Regions from separate parts of the Halomonas sp. 5021 genome, predicted to be linked through region 1. Evidence: predicted binding sites of a transcription regulator. Region 1 holds the regulator's gene; each other region holds the start of a gene.
What was found. Region 1 encodes LexA, which represses DNA repair genes until DNA is damaged. Its sites were predicted from a motif close to TACTGTNTANNTANACAGTA; they were not measured.

Region 2: recN (DNA repair protein RecN) is a predicted target of LexA. The motif match lies at 1,585-1,604, and genes of this name have one in related genera.
Region 3: R3F64_RS13375 (Y-family DNA polymerase) is a predicted target of LexA. The motif match lies at 5,600-5,619, and genes of this name have one in related genera.

The regions. Positions count from the first base shown of each region.
Region 1 covers NZ_JAXOVU010000006.1:188,580-195,371, reverse strand. Annotated here, with positions in the region: gene ppsA (phosphoenolpyruvate synthase) at 1-898, opposite strand, end outside; gene ppsR (posphoenolpyruvate synthetase regulatory kinase/phosphorylase PpsR) at 1,126-1,959, shown strand; gene R3F64_RS11995 (hypoxanthine-guanine phosphoribosyltransferase) at 1,971-2,549, opposite strand; gene nagZ (beta-N-acetylhexosaminidase) at 2,582-3,607, opposite strand; gene R3F64_RS11985 (L,D-transpeptidase) at 3,666-4,190, opposite strand; gene R3F64_RS11980 (TetR/AcrR family transcriptional regulator) at 4,168-4,845, opposite strand; gene lexA (transcriptional repressor LexA) at 5,148-5,813, shown strand; gene purU (formyltetrahydrofolate deformylase) at 5,810-6,664, opposite strand.
Region 2 covers NZ_JAXOVU010000004.1:222,410-229,201, forward strand. Annotated here, with positions in the region: gene recN (DNA repair protein RecN) at 1-1,536, opposite strand, end outside; gene grpE (nucleotide exchange factor GrpE) at 1,734-2,372, shown strand; gene dnaK (molecular chaperone DnaK) at 2,496-4,430, shown strand; gene dnaJ (molecular chaperone DnaJ) at 4,607-5,758, shown strand; gene R3F64_RS09675 (DMT family transporter) at 5,847-6,746, shown strand; gene R3F64_RS09680 (ABC transporter ATP-binding protein) at 6,724-6,792, opposite strand, start outside.
Region 3 covers NZ_JAXOVU010000008.1:35,406-42,197, reverse strand. Annotated here, with positions in the region: gene R3F64_RS13400 (hypothetical protein) at 1-273, opposite strand, end outside; gene R3F64_RS13395 (XRE family transcriptional regulator) at 366-1,031, shown strand; gene R3F64_RS13390 (ParB N-terminal domain-containing protein) at 1,076-2,161, shown strand; gene R3F64_RS13385 (hypothetical protein) at 2,154-3,182, shown strand; gene R3F64_RS13380 (DNA cytosine methyltransferase) at 3,179-4,120, opposite strand; gene R3F64_RS13375 (Y-family DNA polymerase) at 4,265-5,575, opposite strand; gene R3F64_RS13370 (hypothetical protein) at 5,692-6,042, shown strand; gene R3F64_RS13365 (HNH endonuclease) at 6,227-6,792, opposite strand, start outside.

The DNA.
Region 1 (6,792 bases):
GACTCGCCAGCGCCATGACCTGCTTGTCGTTGAGGCAGAAACGACCACGGTCCTGCAGGGGCACATCAATGGTCTCGACCGACTTGCCGGCGCTGGCATCTTGGGTATAGACCATCTTGATCAGCTTGGACCCCAGGTTGCGGCGCAGCACAGCGGGTCGGCCCGCAGCCAGGGTCGGCTTATGAACATAGAACTCATCAGGATTCACCGCCCCCTGGACGACGGTTTCACCCAGCCCCCAGGAAGCTGTCACAAAGACCGCATCGCGGAAGCCCGACTCGGTATCCAGCGTGAACATGACACCCGACGCGCCCGTTTCCGAGCGCACCATTTTCTGCACACCCGCAGATAGCGCGACATTTTCATGCGCATAGCCGCGATGAACTCGGTAAGAGATGGCCCGGTCATTGAACAGCGAAGCGAAGACTTCATGGACCGCACGCTTGATATTGTCGAACCCTTCGATATTCAGAAAGGTTTCCTGCTGGCCGGCAAAGGAAGCATCGGGCAAGTCTTCCGCGGTGGCCGAGCTACGCACCGCGACCTTCAACGCTGGGTGACGCTGCTGCAGGCTTTCATAGGCACTACGTAATTCGCTTTCGAACGTCGGGGGTAGCGGCGTGTCGATCACCCACTGGCGTATCATTTTACCGGCTTCGGCCAATGCTTTGACATCATCAACATCCAGCCGCGCCAGCGTCTGGTTGATACGCTCGTTGAGGCCTTCGTGGGCAAGAAATTCTCGGTAGGCATGGGCCGTCGTGGCAAAGCCGCCGGGAACCGTGACCCCCGCTCCGGATAAATTAGAGATCATTTCGCCAAGCGAAGCGTTTTTACCACCCACGCGTTCGACGTCAGCCATACCCAGTTGATCGAACCATAGAATGTAATTGTTCACGCAACCCCCTCGCTCAATAGGCCAGCGATCATGACAACCGCCAGTGATGAATGCGGTCACCCTAGCACCGCCCCGGTGTATTCGCCATTGGTCTAATAGCGAAGGGCATGGAGGATTTTTACAACAGGCGGCATTTTTGAACATTTGTTGTAGTCGCGACTCAAGCACCGTTGTGCCAAGCGTCATCCCGGCACACAATATGCGCAACGTTCAGGAGAGCAAACACCATGCAGCGCACGGCTTTTTTTATTTCGGATGGGACAGGCATTACCGCAGAGAGTCTGGGGAGGAGCCTGCTGGCGCAGTTCAGCGATGTCGATATCAACATGCAAACCAAGCCCTATATCGACACCCTGGATAAAGCCGAGGCCCTGGCCGAAATTATTGACGCGACGGCGGTCCGTGACGGGCAACGACCGATCATTATCGACACCATCGTCGACCAGAAGATTCGCGATGTGATTCGCAAGGCCGCAGGCTTCAAGGTGGATATATTCTCCACCTTTCTGGAGCCACTCGAACAGGAGCTCGCCACGCACTCTTCCTACAGCGTTGGACGAACGCATTCGATTGGCAGCGACGATGTCTATATGGACCGCATCCACTCGGTGCACTTCGCACTGGATAATGACGACGGAGCACGCACTCATCAGTACGATAAAGCCGATATTATTCTGGTCGGGGTATCGCGCTGCGGCAAAACCCCCACGTCGCTCTATCTGGCCTTGCAGTTTGGCATTCGCGCCGCCAACTATCCGCTAACGGAAGACGACCTGGACGAAGACGGCATGCTGAAACTGCCGCCGGTGCTCGCTCAACACCGGCACAAGCTGTTTGGCCTGACAATCGACGCCAGGCGTCTGGCCGCCATCCGCAACGAACGCAGGCCCAATAGCCGCTATAGTTCGATGGATCAATGCATGCAGGAGATCGAGCAGGCAGAAGCGTTATACCGTCGCCTGCACATTCCTTTTATCGACGCCACGCGCTTTTCCGTGGAAGAGATATCCACCCGCATGATTGCTGAAACCGGGTTGGCGCGGCGCTTTTCACCCCGCTAAACCGCCTCAGATCACATGCCCTTGGGGGCAAAGATTCCCGGGGCATTGCGCCAATAGCCTTTGTAATCCATACCAAAGCCAAAGACATAACGATCGGCGACTTCCAGGCTGCAGTAGTCGGCTTTCAATCCGGGTACTGCCTTGCGATCGTGCCGTTTATCGACCAGCACCGCCGTGGTAATGCTGGCGGCTTGCGCTTCCTGGCAATAGTTCAGAATCGCAGATAGCGTCGTGCCTTCATCCAGAATGTCGTCGACGATAACGACATGCCGACCGGCCATGGGAATCTCCGGCGATACCCGCCAGAAAAGCTCTCCACCGCGGGTCTCGTTGCGGTAGCGTGTGGCATGCAGGTAGTCGACCTCAAGCGGAAAGCCCAACCGGGTCAACAGATGGCCCGTGGTGATCAAGCCGCCATTCATGACGCAATAGAAGACCGGTAGTTTATCGCCCAGATCCGCACTGATCTGCTCGGCCATACGGTCCAGCGCCTGCTCCACCTGCTGCTGGGAAATCAAGCAGTCCGCGTTGTCCATGAGCTCGCGCATGGTGTCGAGGGATGCGAGCGCTTCTTTGTCTAGCTTTGCCATTGAAGTTCCAGTCTACTTGGTAAAAACAATCGTTAACTGCTGCGTGAATCAGCGGCCATGGCCTCTAACTGGGCATGCGTGCGCCGCCAGCGGCTAAGCGCGGATAGCGCGTCCAAATCGGGACGTGCGCGTTTGTAGCGAAGCTTGCCGGGCCTGACAGACGCTGAAGTTGGAACGGCGGCAACGACCTCAAGCGCCGCCTCGCGGTCATTGCATACCAGCAACATGTCGCAGCCGGCAGCGAGAGCAGCCGCTGCGCGTTCGCGCGGCCCTCCTACCTTATGGGCGCCGGCCATGCTCAAATCGTCGGAAAAGATACAGCCTTTAAACCCCAGCGACTGACGCAGCATCCCCAGCCAACTGGGCGAAAAGCCGGCGGGTCGCTTGTCAAATGCCGAGTACACAATGTGGGCTGGCATGACACCATCAAGCTTCTTGGCCAGGGTGCTGAAAGGCACCAGATCGTGTTGCTTGAGCGTCTCAAAAGGCCGGTCATCGACGGGCAAGGCGAGATGCGAGTCTGCCGCTACGCCGCCATGACCGGGAAAATGCTTGCCGATCGCTGCCATACCGGCTTCATGCAGCCCGGCTACCAGCGCGCCACCCAGTTCACTGACTTGCGTGGCCTCCGAGCCAAAACTGCGGTCGCCGATGACGCTGGAGAGACCGCTATCGATATCCAGTACCGGAGCAAAGCTGATATCCAACCCGCAGGCGGCCATTTCCATGCCCAGGAGCCAACCGGTGTCCTGGGTAAGCCCCAGAGCCGCCGCACGATTCTTCTGGTAATACTCACCCAGCCGAGCCATTGGTGGCAGGCGCGTCAGTCCTTGCTTGATACGCTGAACGCGACCGCCTTCCTGATCCACTGCCAGCAACACGTTGGGGCGTAGCTTACGCACCTCGCTGCACAGGTCTCTGACCTGGTGGGCATCTTCCACATTGCGCGAAAACAAGATGACGCCACCCACCGAGGGCGATTTCAACAACTGCCTTTCTGCGGTGGTCAACGTTGTCCCTTCAAGGTCCAACATGACCGAGCCCAAAGGATGTGTCATAGCGGGGTGTCCAAAAAAGGCGCTAACTCTAGACGATGATTAGCGAGGAGTCCAACGATCAGCGGCTGTCGTGTAACCAGACAGGCGTTCCAGGTCCAGCATGCTCGAAAAGCCAAAGAAGATCTGCATTACGCAGCCGCACGCATCCATGAGAGGCTGGTTGACCCATGGGCTCATTCGGCGGCGTACCGTGCAGATAAATATAGCGTCGCTGGGAGTCGACCTGACCACCGCGGTTTATCCCCGGTTCCAGGCCACACAGCCATAGAATGCGCGTCAGAATCCAGTCTCGCTCGGGAAACGCCGCCGCCAGCTCGGCGTCAAATACTTCGCCCGTCCAGCGGCGGCCTTTAAAGACCGCGTTTTCCGGGGCATCAGTACCAATGGCGGCACGAATATAGTGCCAGCCAAGCGGCGTTTGACCACTGCCCTGCCGATTACCCATGCCCTGGCGCCCGGTAGAAATTTCACACTCATGGCGACACATATCGCCTTGCCAGACGCGCAAGCTCTGCGACTGGGCGGCGATTTCCAGCCATAGCCCCTCGCGGGGCGGCATTTCAATGAGCGACGGTGTCTGCATGGTGCTCAATGTCCTTCTCATCAGGTAATGGCGCGTTCATCGCCGCCACCACTACCGGCCGCAGTCGGCGAACCAGGTCGCGGACCGAGACATGCTGGTGGTAATCCTTTTCGGCAATATCGCGCAGCGCATCCAGTCCCGAAAGCGTAAAGATGACGGTACCCAGCATAAAGTGTAGCCGCCAGAAGCGCTCAGCGTCGGGCAGATCCGGTGTCGCACGGCGAACCAGTTCGGTGAAACGGCTGAACACATCACCGTATTGCTGCTGGATGTAGCGTCGTAAATGCCCCTGAGCCTGGCTGTACGCAAGCCCCAGCAAACGCATGAAGACTTTGAGACTATTGCGTTCGGCAGGCACCGTCAGCACGGTTGTGGCCATGGTTTCGAGGAGCACTTCAAGGGGGATGTCACGACCCTCGTAGCGCGCTTCGAGTTCGTCCAGAGCGCCATGAAAACGTTGGGAAAACGGATCCAGGTAGCGAGCAAACACCGCCTGGATGAGCGCCTTCTTGGATCCGAAGTGATAGTTCACCGCAGCAAGATTGACCCGAGCCTTGCTGGTGATGTTGCGTAAAGAGGTTTCGGCAAAGCCGCGCTCTGCAAAAAGCACTTCAGCAGTATCCAGAATGCGGGTCACCGTATCCGATTGAGCCATGCTGCTCTCCATAAGACGGGCCAAAAAGCGGGCCATAAAAAACGGATGTTTTAAACAAACCAGGATACTACGTTATCGTTTGTTACCTCTCAACGTATACCTGAACACCCAACCCTTATCCAACGCCGCTTTGCATCTTCATATACATCAATTTGTTAGCTGCCTTACCCCCATTATATACTGGACAGGAGAACATGCTGTATACTTAACCACATACTGTTAACTACATACTGACTGTTGACTACATACTGATAGGTAAACAGGAACGCAGTCTTGCTCACTTATTCAATCTGGAGGCTGGTATGTCGCGGCCATTAACTGTTCGTCAACAAAACGTGTTCGACTTTATTGTCAAGACCATGGCTGAGCTCGGCTATCCGCCCACCCGGGCTGAAATAGCCAAGGCACTGGGGTTCCGTTCACCCAATGCGGCAGAAGAACACTTACGCGCACTTGAGCGTAAAGGCGTCATTCGCATCATTCGCAATACGTCGCGCGGCATACGCCTGCCCAACCAGGAACACCAGGAAACGCCAGACGTGCTGCCAGCCTCAGGTGCAGACCCTGCCAACGGCCTGCCTATCATTGGCGAAGTCGCGGCGGGTAGCCCTATCCTGGCCGCTGAGCATATTGATCGCTACTGCCCGCTGCCCGCCGACTACTTCACGCCCAGAGCAGATTATCTGTTGCGCGTTCGCGGGCTGTCGATGCAGAACGTCGGCATCCTCGAAGGCGACCTTCTCGCCGTCCACCGCACCCAGCGCGTTCGGGATGGCCAGATTGTCGTCGCCCGGCTGGAAGACGAAGTCACCGTCAAGCGTTTCAAACGCGACGGGAATCACGTCACCCTGATCGCTGAAAACCCCGACTTCGACCCTATCCATATCGACCTACGCACCCAACCACTTGATATCGAAGGGGTTGGGGTCGGCGTTATTCGCGGTGGCAATGGCCAGGCGCTCGGCTAGCTGAACACGATGGTCTTGTTGCCATGCACCAGCACGCGGTCTTCCAGATGCCAGCGAAGACCGCGCGCGAGGACGGCTTTTTCAACATCGCGGCCAAAACGTACCAGATCGGTCGGCGTATGACAGTGGCTGACCCGGTGAATGTCCTGCTCGATGATGGGCCCTGCATCCAACTCCTGAGTCACGTAATGGCAGGTAGCCCCTATCAACTTGACGCCACGCTGGTAGGCTTGGTGATAGGGTTTGGCGCCAGCAAAAGACGGCAGAAAACTGTGGTGGATATTAATGACCTGCCCCGCATATCGTTCACACAACGCTGGCGGTAATATCTGCATGTAGCGAGCCAGCACGATACTGTCGGCCCGGGCATCATCAATATGCGCCTGCACCTGCTCAAAGGCCGCAGTCTTGTCTGCCGGATCCACCGGCACATGGTGATACGGTATTCCGTACCATTCCGTTAACGAACGCATGTCGTCATGGTTGGAAATCACACCCACGATATCGCAGTCCAGCTCACCCACCTGCCAGCGGTAAAGCAAATCGACAAGGCAATGGGATTCTCGCGAAACCATCAGGACAACCCGCTGCCGTTTCCGGGTATCGACCAGCGCCCAGTCCATGTCAAACCGCTCCGCCACCGGCTCGAAGGCTGAACGTAATGCCTCTGCCGACATACCCAGCGAATCCGCCAATATTTCGTAGCGCATGAAAAAACGCCCGGTTTCCAGATCGGAATGCTGGCTGGCCTCGGTAATCGACCCTCCCTGGTCCGCGATAAAACTCGATACCTTCGCGACGATCCCCACCTGGTCCGGGCAGGACACCACCAAACGATAAAAATGCGACATAGTCATTACTCTTCACGGTTTGCCGGGCGACGATGATCGGGCCGTCCGCTGGCATTAAACAAACGTCTAGTGTACCGAATGAAGCGCTCGCAATCACCGCCCTTAATGGCAGTGATTGTTAGCCGCCC
Region 2 (6,792 bases), on a different contig from region 1:
GGTGGTATCGCGCCGGGCGTGTTTCTCAATGTGCAGGTGCTGGTGAGCCTGGGCGGCCACCTGAGGCAGGTGGGTGACCGTCATTACCTGGCCGTTTTCGCCCAGCTTGCGGAGCAGCTGGCCGACAATCTCTGCAGTGGCACCGGAAACCCCGACGTCGACTTCATCAAACACCAGGCTTGGTATGGTTGAGTGAGACGCGGCGACGACCTGGATAGCCAGGCTGATGCGCGAAAGCTCACCGCCAGAGGCAACTTTGGTGAGCGGTCTGGCGGGCTGTCCGGGGTTGGCGCTGATTAAAAAGTGAACCTGATCGACGCCTTCCGCCGCCGGTGTATCCCTGGGCGTGACCTCCACTTCAAAGCGTGCCTTGCCCATGGCCAGGAAACTTAGCTGCTGCTGGACCTCCTTCCCCAAACGGACGGCGGCTTTCTGGCGTCCCTCGCTCAGGTGCTTGGCGTCACGTCGATAGCGCTCGCGAAGTTCCGCTACCTGGGCACCCAAGGCCTCGATGTCGTTCTCGCTGTTATCCAGTTCGGCCACTTCCCGGCTCAACTCCGCATGCAGTGCACAAACCTCTTCGGGTGCCACATGGTGCTTGCGGGCAATACGGTGCACGTCCGCTAAACGCTCTTCCACCCACGCCAGGCGCTCGGGGTCGAGTTCGGTGGTGCTGGCGAGGCGGTTGAGCTCGCTGGCGGCCTCTTCGACCTGAATGCGCGCGTCGCTGAGCATCGCCAGAGTGTTAAATAACGTGCCCTTATCGCTGCCCGGCAAGGCGCTTAAATGTGTATAAGCCTGGTTGAGCAACGATAGTGCCCCGCCCTCGTCGCTGGCGCAGCAGTCAGCAGCAAACTGCGTTTCGCGGAGTGTTTCATCGGCGTGGGCCAGGGAGTGTTGTTCTTCTTCAAGGGTTTGCAGTTCGCCTTCAGCAAGGCCCAACTGATCGAGCTCCTCCACCTGATAGCGCAGCAGCTGTCGCTTGGCTTCTACCTCGCTGCCGGCTTCCTTGCGCTGCTTGAGGCGACGGTTGGCGCTGCGCCAGTCACGGTACGTCTCAGCCAGCTGCTGGGCGGTGTCGCGAAGGCCCGCATAATCGTCGAGTAGTGCGAGATGGGTTTCTTCGCGCATCAGCGCCTGGTGGGCGTGCTGGCCGTGAATCTGCACCAGGTGTTCCCCAAGCGCTTTGAGGTCGCTGATCGTGGCCGGTTGTCCGTTGATCCATGCTTTGGAGCGCCCGCTTGCCGTTACCACCCGCCTTAACAGGCATTCGTCACTGGGCAGTTCGCGGCTGCTAAGCCACTCGCTTGCCGCGGGCAAATGCTGAATATCAAAACGCGCTGAGAGGTCAGTGCGTTCGCTGCCATGGCGCACGCTGCCTGCGTCGGCGCGTTCGCCCAGGCAAAGGCCCAGTGCGCCGAGCAGAATCGATTTGCCGGCCCCGGTCTCGCCGGTAATGGCGGTCATGCCATGGGTCAGGTCGAGTTCCAGGTGCTCAACGATCGCGTAATCTCGAATGGCAAGCTGAGTCAACATGAGGGCCTCCTGAGGCGCAGCGGAACGAGCGTAGTCAATGCGTCTGAATATTGTTGTTTTATACAGTAGTCGAAAACACGCTTCAATGCCCACTTGAGATGGCTTTTATGGTCCCCATATACGGTGCAGAGCCAATTTACGTTGCTATTTATTATTTGGGCGTATCGCACGCCTCTCGAACGTTGCAGGAGCTAGGCATGGCAAAAGAACCGCAAACCCCGATGGACGACGAACTGGCTCGCCACGAGCAGGAAGCAGAGACGCCGGAGCAAGAAGCTGAAGATCGCCTGGTTGAAGGCGAACTGGAAGGCCTTGTCAATGACGATGAAACCGTCGTCGATCGTGTCGAGGATGAGGCTGAAGTCGATGCGCTGGCCGCCAAGGTGCAGGATCTGGAGCAGCGTCTGGCAGAAGCCCAGGATCAGTCGCTAAGAGAAGCCGCCGAAGCGCAAAACGTGCGCCGCCGGGCGGAGCATGAGGCTGAAAAGGCGCGCAAATTCGCCTTGGAGAAGTTTGTTAAAGAGCTTCTGCCGGTCATCGACAGCCTGGAAAAAGCGCTTGAGTCGATGCAGGAAGACGCCTCCGAGGTTCATCGCGAAGGGGTCTCGATGACCCTGAAGATGCAGCTGGATGTGCTGAGCAAGTTTGGCGTTGAAAGCATCGATCCCCAGGGCGAGCCGTTTGACCCACAGGTCCACGAAGCCATGGCGATGGTGCCGAACCCTGAGCAGGAGCCAAATACGGTCATGGAGGTCATGCAGAAGGGTTACTTGCTGAATGGACGCCTGGTCCGCCCGGCCATGGTCGTGGTCAGTCAGAAAGCGAGTGAGTCATAACGCAGTAAAGGCCTAAAAAGGGCCTTGAAAAGTCTCAGGTGGCCCCCAGATAAAGGGGCAACCCCGCGGGAAATCCCGCAACCAGTTTGATGTATTGAAACAACCGAATACGAGGTTCTTATTATGGGACGCATTATTGGTATTGATTTGGGCACCACAAACTCCTGTGTATCGGTGCTCGATGGCGACAGTGCAAAAGTCATTGAAAACGCAGAAGGCGGCCGTACGACGCCGTCCATCATTGCGTACACCGAAGACGGTGAGACGCTCGTCGGTCAGGCCGCCAAGCGCCAGGCGGTGACCAATCCTGAAAATACGCTTTACGCTATCAAGCGCCTGATTGGCCGTCGTTTCAAAGACGACGTTGTTCAGAAAGATATCAAGATGGTGCCGTACAAGATCACCGAAGCCGATAACGGTGATGCCTGGGTAGAAGTGAAAGGCCAGAAAATGGCACCGCCGCAGGTGAGCGCGGAAGTGCTCAAGAAAATGAAGAAGACGGCAGAAGACTACCTTGGTGAAACCGTCACCGAAGCGGTCATCACCGTGCCGGCTTACTTCAATGACAGCCAGCGCCAAGCCACTAAAGATGCAGGGCGCATCGCCGGTCTGGATGTCAAGCGTATCATCAACGAGCCGACCGCAGCGGCGCTTGCCTATGGCATGGACAAGTCACGCGGTGATAAAACCATCGCGGTATACGACCTGGGCGGCGGTACCTTTGATATTTCGATCATCGAAGTCGCCGATGTCGACGGCGAAACCCAGTTTGAAGTGTTGGCCACCAACGGTGACACCTTCCTGGGTGGTGAAGACTTCGATCTGGCGCTGATCAACTATCTGGTTGACCAGTTCAAGTCGGACAGCGGTATTGACCTGTCAGGCGATAACCTGGCCATGCAGCGTCTGAAAGAAGCCGCCGAGAAGGCCAAAATCGAACTTTCCAGCGCCCAGCAGACTGATGTCAATCTGCCCTATATCACGGCCGATAACACCGGTCCGAAGCACCTGAACGTGAAAGTGACCCGCGCCAAGCTGGAGTCGCTGGTAGACGATCTGGTGCAGCGCTCGATGGAACCCTGCAAGATGGCGCTGAAAGATGCCGGCCTGTCGGCCTCCGAGATCGACGACGTTATCCTGGTCGGTGGTCAGACGCGCATGCCGCTGGTTCAGCAAAAAGCCGCTGAGTTCTTCGGCAAGGATGCACGTAAAGACGTCAACCCGGACGAAGCCGTGGCCGTGGGTGCCGCAATTCAGGGCGGCGTTCTGGGTGGCGACGTGAAAGACGTGCTGCTCCTCGATGTAACGCCGCTGACCCTGGGCATCGAAACCCTGGGTGGCGTGATGACGCCGCTGATCGAGAAAAACACCACCATCCCGACCAAGAAGACGCAAACCTTCTCCACGGCGGATGACAACCAGACGGCAGTGACCATCCACGCCGTCCAGGGTGAGCGCAAGCAAGTGTCGCAGAACAAGTCGCTGGGTCGCTTCGACCTTGCCGATATTCCGCCGGCGCCGCGCGGCGTGCCGCAGATCGAAGTGGCCTTCGACCTGGATGCCAACGGTATCCTGAACGTCTCCGCGAAAGACAAGGCGACCGGCAAAGAACAGTCGATCGTCATCAAGGCGTCCAGCGGCCTGACCGAAGACGAGATCGAGCAGATGGTACGCGACGCCGAAGCCCACGCCGACGAAGACAAGAAGTTCGAGGCGCTGGTGCAGTTGCGTAATCAGGCGGACGGCATGATCCACGCCACCCGCAAGACGCTGGAAGAAGCTGGTGACAAGGCGACCGATGACGAGAAGCAATCCATCGAAACCGCGATCACCGAGCTGGAAGAAGCTACCAAAGGCGATGACCAGGAGCTGATCCAGCAGAAACTCGACGCACTCACTGAAGCGTCTGGCCAGCTGGCACAGAAGATGTACGCCGAGCAGGCTGAAGGCGCCGAGCAGCCGGGTGAGGAAGGTGCCGAGCAGGGCAACGCCAAGCCCGATGAAGACGTGGTCGACGCCGAGTATGAAGAAGTCAACGACGATCAGAAAAAGCAGTAAGCGCTCTTTCTGACGAGGTAGGCGGCGACGCGGGAGGCAACTCCCGCGTTGCTGTTTCCACGTCAAAGACGCAAAAAGCTTAATGTGTCGTTAAATACTGTGTCTTAAATACTCTGTCGTTAACACATAGTTAAATGTGCAGTTGAATGCGTAGCTAACCAAGAGGCGTAGGACCCATGTCCCAACGCGATTATTATGAAATCCTGGGTGTCGACAAAGGGGCCGATCAGAAAGAGATCAAGAAGGCCTACCGTCGCCTTGCGCAAAAATATCACCCCGACCGCAACCCGGAAGACGATACTGCCGCGGAAAAATTCCGCGAAGTGTCAGAAGCCTACGAAGTCCTGACCGATAGCGAAAAACGTGCGGCCTACGACCAGTTTGGTCATGCCGGTGTCGATGGCCAGGGCGGTGGCTTTGGTGGCGGTGGTTTCGGCGGCGGTGGCGCTGGCGATTTCAGCGACATTTTCGGCGATGTGTTTGGCGATATTTTCGGCGGTGGCGGCGGGCGTCGTCGTGGTCCCAATGCCCCGGCGCGCGGTTCTGACCTGCGCTATAACCTGGAGTTGGACCTGGAAAATGCGGTCTCCGGTACCACGGTTGATATCCGTGTGCCGCGCCATATTGAATGTGACCGTTGTGACGGCGGCGGTGCTGAACCGGGGTCAAGCAAAGATACCTGCCCCACCTGCCATGGCCACGGCCAGGTGCGTATGCAGCAGGGCTTTTTTGCGGTTCAGCAAACCTGCCCGACCTGCCATGGCTCAGGCCAGCACATCAAGGTGCCGTGTCACAAGTGTAACGGCGAAGGGCGCGTGCGCGAGACCCGGACACTGTCGGTGAAAATCCCGCCGGGTGTGGATACCGGCGACCGTATCCGCCTGAACGCGGAAGGCGAAAGCGGCATCAATGGCGGCCCGCCAGGCGACCTGTACGTCCAGGTGGCCATCAAGCCGCACCATATCTTCCAGCGTGATGGCAAGCACCTGCAATGTGACGTGCCGATCAATTTCGTCGATGCAGCATTGGGCGGTGAGCTGGAAGTGCCGACACTCGATGGTCGAGTGAAGCTGAAGATTCCGCCGGAAACCCAAACCGGCAAGATGTTCCGGCTCAAGGGCAAGGGCGTCAAGCCGGTTCGCGGCGGCGTCCCTGGCGACCTGCTGTGCAAAGTCGTGGTGGAAACGCCCGTCAAGCTCAGCGAGGAACAAAAGAACCTGCTGCGCCAGTTCCAGGAAAGCCTGGACGGAAGCAACAGCCACCATTCACCCAAGAAAACCGGCTTCTTCGACAGCGTGAAGAAGTTTTTTGAAGAGATGAAGCCGTAATGTTGGGGAGATAGCCAACCGTCGGCTGTTAAGCGCAAAAACCCTCGGTCCGCCGGGGGTTTTTGCTGTATGGGGAGTGCTGCGCATCATGGATAACCTTCAGGATAGGCCCGTAACAGGGATTTTGCTCAGGGTCCTGTCAGGTCTTCTGTTTACCGGCATGCTGGTAAGCATCAAGGCGGTCAGCGATGCTGTGCCGGTCGGCCAGTCGGTGTTTTTTCGCTCGCTGTTTGCGTTGTTGCCGATCGTGGTGTTTCTGGCCTTGCGCCATGAATTCCCTCGTGGCCTGGCAACGCGTCGTCCGCTGGGTCATGCTCTGCGCTCGGGGTTGGGAGCGGCGGCCATGTTCGCCTCCTTTGCGGCGGTCGCGATATTGCCGGTTGCCGAGGCCACGCTGCTCGCTCAACTGACACCAGTGTTCATGGCGGTAGGCGGGATATTGCTGCTGGGTGAGCGGTTTTCGCTCTATCGAGCAGGGGCGATTGTATTAGCGCTCAGCGGAATGGCGGTATTGGTGCTGCCTGGGTTGGGCAAGGATGGGGCGCATGGCCAGGTGGCCGGCTATGCGCTGGGCGCGCTTAGCGCCTTGTTAACGGCAGGGGCGCTGTTGACCGTTCGGCGGATTTCACGCACGGAAACGGCGGGTTCCATCGCGTTCTATTTTATTCTGGTGTCGTCGTTGGCAGGCCTTGCAACCCTGCCATGGGGCTGGGCGGCGCTTAGCCCGGTCGAGTTTGGGCTGCTGGTGCTCTCGGGCCTGTTTGGCGGGGCGGCGCATATCGCGATGACGCTGGCATTACGCTACGCGGAAGCGTCCCGTCTGGCACCCTTTGAGTATATTGCCCTGGTTTGGCCCGTATTGGCGGATTGGATGTTGTTCGGGATACCTGTCTCGAGTGCCTTTCTGCTGGCACTACCGCTGATGCTGAGTGGGGTGGCGCTGGCCGCCATGGAAGGGCGGCGGCTTAAATGGCCTCTTCGACGATAAGCTGCGGGCTGCCTTTTGAGCAGGGCTCGATCCGCTCATTGACCCG
Region 3 (6,792 bases), on a different contig from region 1:
GGTGCGCAACGCTTCCAGCGCGTGTTCCCGCTGAATGTCGGAATGCTGGCCGTTGGCGATCAACGTGGCCGCCAGTTGGCCTACCGCCTCGGCGGTGGTGCGCTCTTCCAGCGCCTCAATTTCCGCCAGCGGGTTGAGCGTTTGGCTACCGCCGCCGGTGGCCAGCTGCAGCAACTGGCGAGTGCGTTGCGGGCAACGCTCCAGCTCAACGGTGACGCCGCGATAGGTCACGGTTTTGGGGTGAAGCGGTGTAGGTTTGGCAGGTGTGGCCATGGCAGTGGCTCCCTAGCTATGTGTTGTGATCTGAAAGACATCGATAGAATGGTTCACAAAAATGAACCTGTCAATAAGGATGGTTCATAAAAATGAACATTGGCGAGCGCCTGAAAGAAGAACGCGAGCGGATTGGGTTGAGCCAAACGGCTCTGGCCCAGATCGGTGGCGTGGGTAAAACGACACAAATTAAATATGAGAAAGGCGCTAGCAGCCCTGATTCTGCGTACTTGTCGGCAGTGTCAGACGAAGGCGTTGATATCTTTTATGTGCTCAAGGGCCATCGTTCAGGCACACCCAACGCGCAACCATTGGGGTTGCCGTTAAGTGAACCATCGCCGGATCTTTCGCCGGTGAAGATGTACGACATCGAAGCCGCGGCCGGGGCAGGGCGCAGCTTTGAAGGCGAGCCAGTGCAAACCACGCTGTACTTTTCCACGGCAGAGCTTTCCGACCAGGGGCTGGACCCGGCCCAGGTGGTCGGCGTGAAAGTGCGCGGCGATTCGATGCTCGGCACGCTGGACGATGGTGATTGGGTATTGGTGGATCGCAGCAACCGCGACCCGAAACAGGAAGGCGTGTTTTTACTACTGGTGAGCGGGGAAAGACGGATCAAGCGGGTACAGCGCCTGGCGGGCGGCGCGCTGTATCTGATCAGCGACAACGACCACTACCAGCCGGAGATGATCAAGCCGCAGGATATGCACGATGTGGAGATTCTGGGGCGGTGTGAGATTCGGATTGGGCGGGTTGTGTGAAGTCGTTAAGTATTTCAATTATGTTTATATAAAAAGGGGGTTTTATGACCAGTTCTCCTCATCCTAAAGAAATTAATACTAACCAACTATTTTTTGATCCTGAAAATCCGCGTTTTCCTAGAGAAATATCATCTGGTGAAGAAAGCATTATTTTAGAAAAAATGATACGTGATGAGCGTGTAGCTGAAATAATGCAAAGTATTGGAGTTCAAGGTTATTTTGCTGGTGAGCCTCTTTTGGTAGCCCAAATAGATGATAGTGATCAATACTATGTGGTTGAAGGGAATCGCCGTTTAGCTGCGTTGAAATTACTCAATGGTGAGCTTGCGATACCTAAAAGGTTGAAAACAATAATTTCTATTGTTGAAGAAGCTGAACAAAAGCCAGAAAAAGTGCCATGCATCGTATTCTCGGAAAGAAGGGAGATTTTAAGGTATTTAGGGTTTAGACATATTACGGGAATAAAAGCATGGGGTCCTTTAGCTAAAGCTAGATATTTGAAACAATTGAGAGAAGATATTTACGCTGATGAACCAGAAGATCAGCAGTTAAAAATGTTAGCTAAAGAAATTGGAAGTAGGTCTGATTACGTTGGTACCATGCTAACTGGCTTAGAGCTTTATGATAAAGCTAGAGAGCAAGAGTTTTTTCATCTGCCCGGCGTTAATGAGAAAAGTATAGAGTTTACGTTGCTAACCACTTCAATTGGCTATAGAAATATATCTGATTATTTGGGGTTGGATAGTAAGGTTGATACTTTTTGCGAAAATGTCGATGATGATAAGCTGAGAGATATATTTTCTTGGATCTACTCTCAAGATCAGCAAGGGAATACAATAGTGTCTGACTCTAGGAAGCTCAAAGACCTTTCCGCGGTAGTTGCAAATCCTGACGCAGTCGCTAATTTAAAGAAAAAAGGTGATCTTAATGAAGCATTTCTAATGACAGAAGGTCCTCAGGTTGCTTTCTCACAAATGCTAGAGGCAGCTAAAAAGAAACTTAATTTGGCCTATGAGACGCTTCCATCTGTCGGTGAGGTTGACCAGAGTCATAGAGATGAAATACAAAGCATATTTGATTTATCTAAGAGTATTCGTTCTGTAATCCAGGGGCGGCTTGACGATGAGTAAAGAGATTTTCACTAAGTTGTCGTTGTTACCTCGTTTGTCAGATGTTTTCGTATGGTGTGACTATATTGAACTTCGTTGTTTAGTGCACCCTGATAAAAGTTTTTCACGTTCTGACTTAATGGAAACCCAGGAGGAAATGACCGATACAAGAGATGATGCAGACGATATATCGGACGAAGAATTTGCTGATGACTTGGGCTTAGATATAAATGAGTTTGAACACGATGAAATATATCACTCTGTCCCGATTGTAAATGATCGCCTACATCAGAAAACTTATGAAAGATTTCTTCACTTAAAAAGCAGATTGCGTAATTTTGGTGAAGATCTTTATCCATTCTATTTTGATGATGAATTGCAGGCAATATATTTAAAAGAAGATCTTACTGAATGGCATTATTTTTATATACAGCTTTTAATATCTTCCGCACTTCGATATTGCCCTCGGTCTCGTCGCCATGAGCTGACTGGTCCATTTGAAGAAGTCAGTCTTGAGATTTTTAAATGTTTGATGCCAAAAGGGTGGATGGTTTATCCGTTTGGAAAAGATAAATCGAGTAGATACAGTGGACATCTTTATGACAAACTTTTACTGCTAGCTAATGATGTAAGAGGAGAGCTATCAGCTAAAAGAAGTCACTTTAGCGATAGAGATTATGGTGATGGTGGACTCGACTTGGTCGCTTGGCACCCTATGTCTGATGAACGAAACCTCATACCTATGGCATTTGCTCAATGTGGATGTACTGCGGAAGAATTTGGTATGAAGATGTTGGAAGCTTCTCCTGGCAAGCTTGGTCTGCATCTAAGAGTCGGTTACGCATGGGCTTGTTATTACTTTATGCCACAGTCTATGTTGACGAACGATGGAAAGGATTGGCTAAAGTACTCCGATTTCTCACCGTCGATTGTAGTAGATCGTTTTAGGATTATGAGAATTGCAAAGCAGTACCAGCTTGATATTCAAGAAGTTTTAAAGACAGAAACGATAAGCGAAGCACTTTCGACTTCCTTTCATTAATCCCAGATATCTGGCAATGACTCGGCCACCGCTTCAAAGAGAGGCGGTGGTACAGCATTTCCTACCACTTTGTATCGCATGCTCATGCTTCCGTATTTATGCTCTGGAAACATTAGGTCGCCAAAGCCTTGCAGCTTAGCGGCCTCCCGGTAACTGAAGCGGCGTGCTGGCCCATCGTGCGCGAAACGCCAAACGTTATGCTCAAGCTTTTCTAGCGGCGGGCTCATTGGATGAAGCGGCATATGCCGAGGATTAGCCACAATCGTTTTTGACTGATCTGCCCATTCGTTACGCCGGTTTCTTGATAAGTAGTACCAGTGGAAGTCTAGGTCGTAGAACTCGCCTTCTGGCCATTCGGGCATTCCACCGATGGCGTCATGAATTGTCTTTTTTGGAGTGCCGCCCAGCACGCCATGGGTTGGCTGTGGGAATTCATACTCAATACCAAAGTCGTCTCGTATACCGACGATGAAAATCCGCTTACGTTCTTGGGCAACGCCGAAGTCGGCTGCATTAAGCACTTGGAATGAAACGTTGTAACCAGCTTCAGTAAATACCCGCTCCTGGTCCTGGAGGAGGTAGGCGTAATTTTTACGCACCATGCCAGATACATTCTCAACAATGAATGCCTTGGGCCGTATCTGCCTCAGCGCGCGTGCAAATTCAAGATACAGCGTGTTGATTTTTCTGTTAGCGTCGCGAACGCCGCCTTGACTGAATCCTTGACAGGGGTAGCAGCCAACCAATAACTCAGCATCTGGAAAATTTTCTATTTTGCTGATGTCGCCTAAGCGGTAGTCAGTCTCTGGGTGGTTGTGCTCATATACTGCCTGCGCGTATGCCAACACATCGTTGGCCATCAGCACATCAAAGCCAGCATTGATGATGCCAGCGTCTGAGCCTCCGCAACCTGAGAAAAGTGACACTGCTGTTGGCATGACGTTACCTTAAACCTTAATTCCCTCTCGGGATGGATGTTCTTGAAAGGGTGGGATTCTAACGTCTCTTGGCCGAGTAGGCACACCCTCGTTGCGTTATTTCTTTATTTCATGATTGAAACACATTTTAATACCTCGCTGCCTTCATGGCCAGGCTGATTTTTTAGCCGCCACCTCATCCGTGTACGCCCGCATCAGCTCATCCCAGTTCGTCGTGTAACGGGGGCTGCGGTGGGCGCAGCGTAGGTGCCAGGGGGCGTTCTTTTCCGGTAGCCCCAGGCGGACTGTACCCTTTCCCATCTTCTCGTTGAGCGCGTCCATGGTGGCCATTAGCTTGTGGCTGCGCTGGCGTTCTTCTTCCGTTTGCGGGGTGTCCATCAGGCTGAGCTGCTGGCGATTTTCGTCGGTCAGGTCGAGCATCATCACGCCTGCCTTCTTGTAGCCATATTTGGGCCGGTAGATCTTGCGTAGCGCCTCCTGGGCGGCGTGGAGAATGTCGCGAGTGTCCTGGCTCGGGCGCTCCATTTCCACCACTAGGCTGGGCGAGTATTGAGGCAGGTCGGGCCGGAAGCGGTCGGTTTTGAGAAACACCAACACGGCGCGGGCGAGGCTTTGCTGTTCGCGTAGCTTTTCGGCGCCGCGTTGGGCGTGCTGGCGAATGGCGCCCTGTAGGTCTTGCAGGTGCGGCGTGGGGCGGCCGAACGATCGGCTGGTCATGATGCGCTTCTTGGGTTCGTGCAGGTCGTTCATTTCCAAGCAGCTGATGCCGCGCAGCTCCAGTACCGTGCGCTCCATGTTCACCGAGAACTTGCGCCGCAGGCGCTTGGCGTCGGCCTCGCGGAGATCCCAGGCGGTTTTGATGCCGAGGATCTGCAGGCGCTCGTTCAGGCGGCGGCCAATGCCCCATACATCGCCTACCTCGATCTGTTGCAGCAGGTGTTTGGCCTCGTCGCTATCCGCATGGAAGATACACACGCCCGGGTAGCCGGGGTGCTTTTTGGCGATGCGGTTGGCCAGCTTGGCCAGGGTGTGGGTTGCCGCCACGCCCACGCACACAGGAATGCCGGTGTAGCGGTGGATTTTCCAGTGCAGGCTCTTGGCATGTTCCAGCAGCGCCTCGGGCGTGAAGCCGTCCATGCGCACGAACATCTCATCGATGGAGTAGGGCTCCACGCCAGCGGTTTCCTGCTCGAGGGTGGCTTGTACGCGATGGGACATATCGCCGTAGAGCTCGTAATTGGATGAGTAGAGAATAACCTCGCCGCGGTCCACCAGGTGGCGGACATGGTGCGCCGGGGTGCCCATCTCCACGCCCATGGCTTTCAGCTCGTTGGACCGGGCCACGATGCAACCGTCGTTGTTGGACATGATGCCCACGGCGCGGCCGTTGAGCCTGGGATTGAACACCCGCTCGCAGCTCACGTAGAAGTTGTTGCAGTCCACCAGCCCGATCATTTTTGCCTCCTGATACTTGTGTAAGACTGCTTATTTATACAGTATTGGCTACAGGGAAAGCGACAGGCAAACGCTAATGTACGTCGCCAAACATCGAGCAAGCACAGGGGGAGAGAATGCGAGTGACTTACTTGGGGCCAGCCGTGGTGGGCATTGATCATCCGGCGGTAGCGGAAATGGACAGGCGAAAATTTACCCCGAGCTGTTTTCTGGTGGAGATTAGCGAGGAAGCGCATCCAGGCGGGCCGTTGATGGAAGGCGACGTGCTGGTGGTGGACGAAGCGCGCTCGCTTGGCCACGCCGATCTGGTGGTGGCTGAGATAGAAGGCGAGTACCGACTGTTTAAATCCCATCGCGCTGGTAGCCGTTGCCGGTTGTTGCCACCCAACGGCGGGCAGGGCTACTTTGTGAACGCGCAGCAGTTCAAGGGGGTGGTGGTCAGGCAGGCGAGGTGCTGGGCCGTGTAAGCGATTTCTTACACGCGCTGTGGGTAATGGCTTACATCATCCTGAGAAGAAATTTGCCACTCTGAGGGTGTCGCCTTGAAGCACGCGGGACGGAATCCGGCTCGTCAGAAGGATGCGGCATTAAGAACCCCCGGCCATGGAATGGCTGGGGAGTTCCAATAAAACAGTGAATAATAGATATTTACTATATTGAGTTGGTATAGTTTATGAAATCGTTATAAGTTTCAACAAGTAAGGCTATTGTAGATGCTGCGGGGTCGTTGAAATGTATATTTCCTTCATTATCCTGCCATGTTGTTAAATCAACAATGCATGGGGTACTGTCATAACCCTTAGGTAGTTGTGAGTCCAGTACATTGAAAATACGTATTATTTCTTGCTGCCGTAGCTGTAATCCTTCCTCATAGCACCAGTCGCTAGACCTATTATTCCACTGGTTTGCGATGGATTTTCGACATTGATTTACTATTTCAAGTCTAAGCTCATCACTGACTATCGCAATGTTTTGAAAGTCCTTATTAAAATTTAGTAAACTAAGCTTGTTTATTGTTGTTTTCATATTTTCACAAAATCTGATTGCAGTCTTAACCTCAGTTCGCCAATCAAATCCAATATAGATAGGTTGGTTGCCAGTCCCTTTTTGTTTAATTCGCTTAATTGCTTCTTCTTTCCAACTGTATAAGAGTTCAGGTGTAAAAGAATGTTCATATCTGTCAATTTGACGATGACACATAGGGCATAGCCAAATGC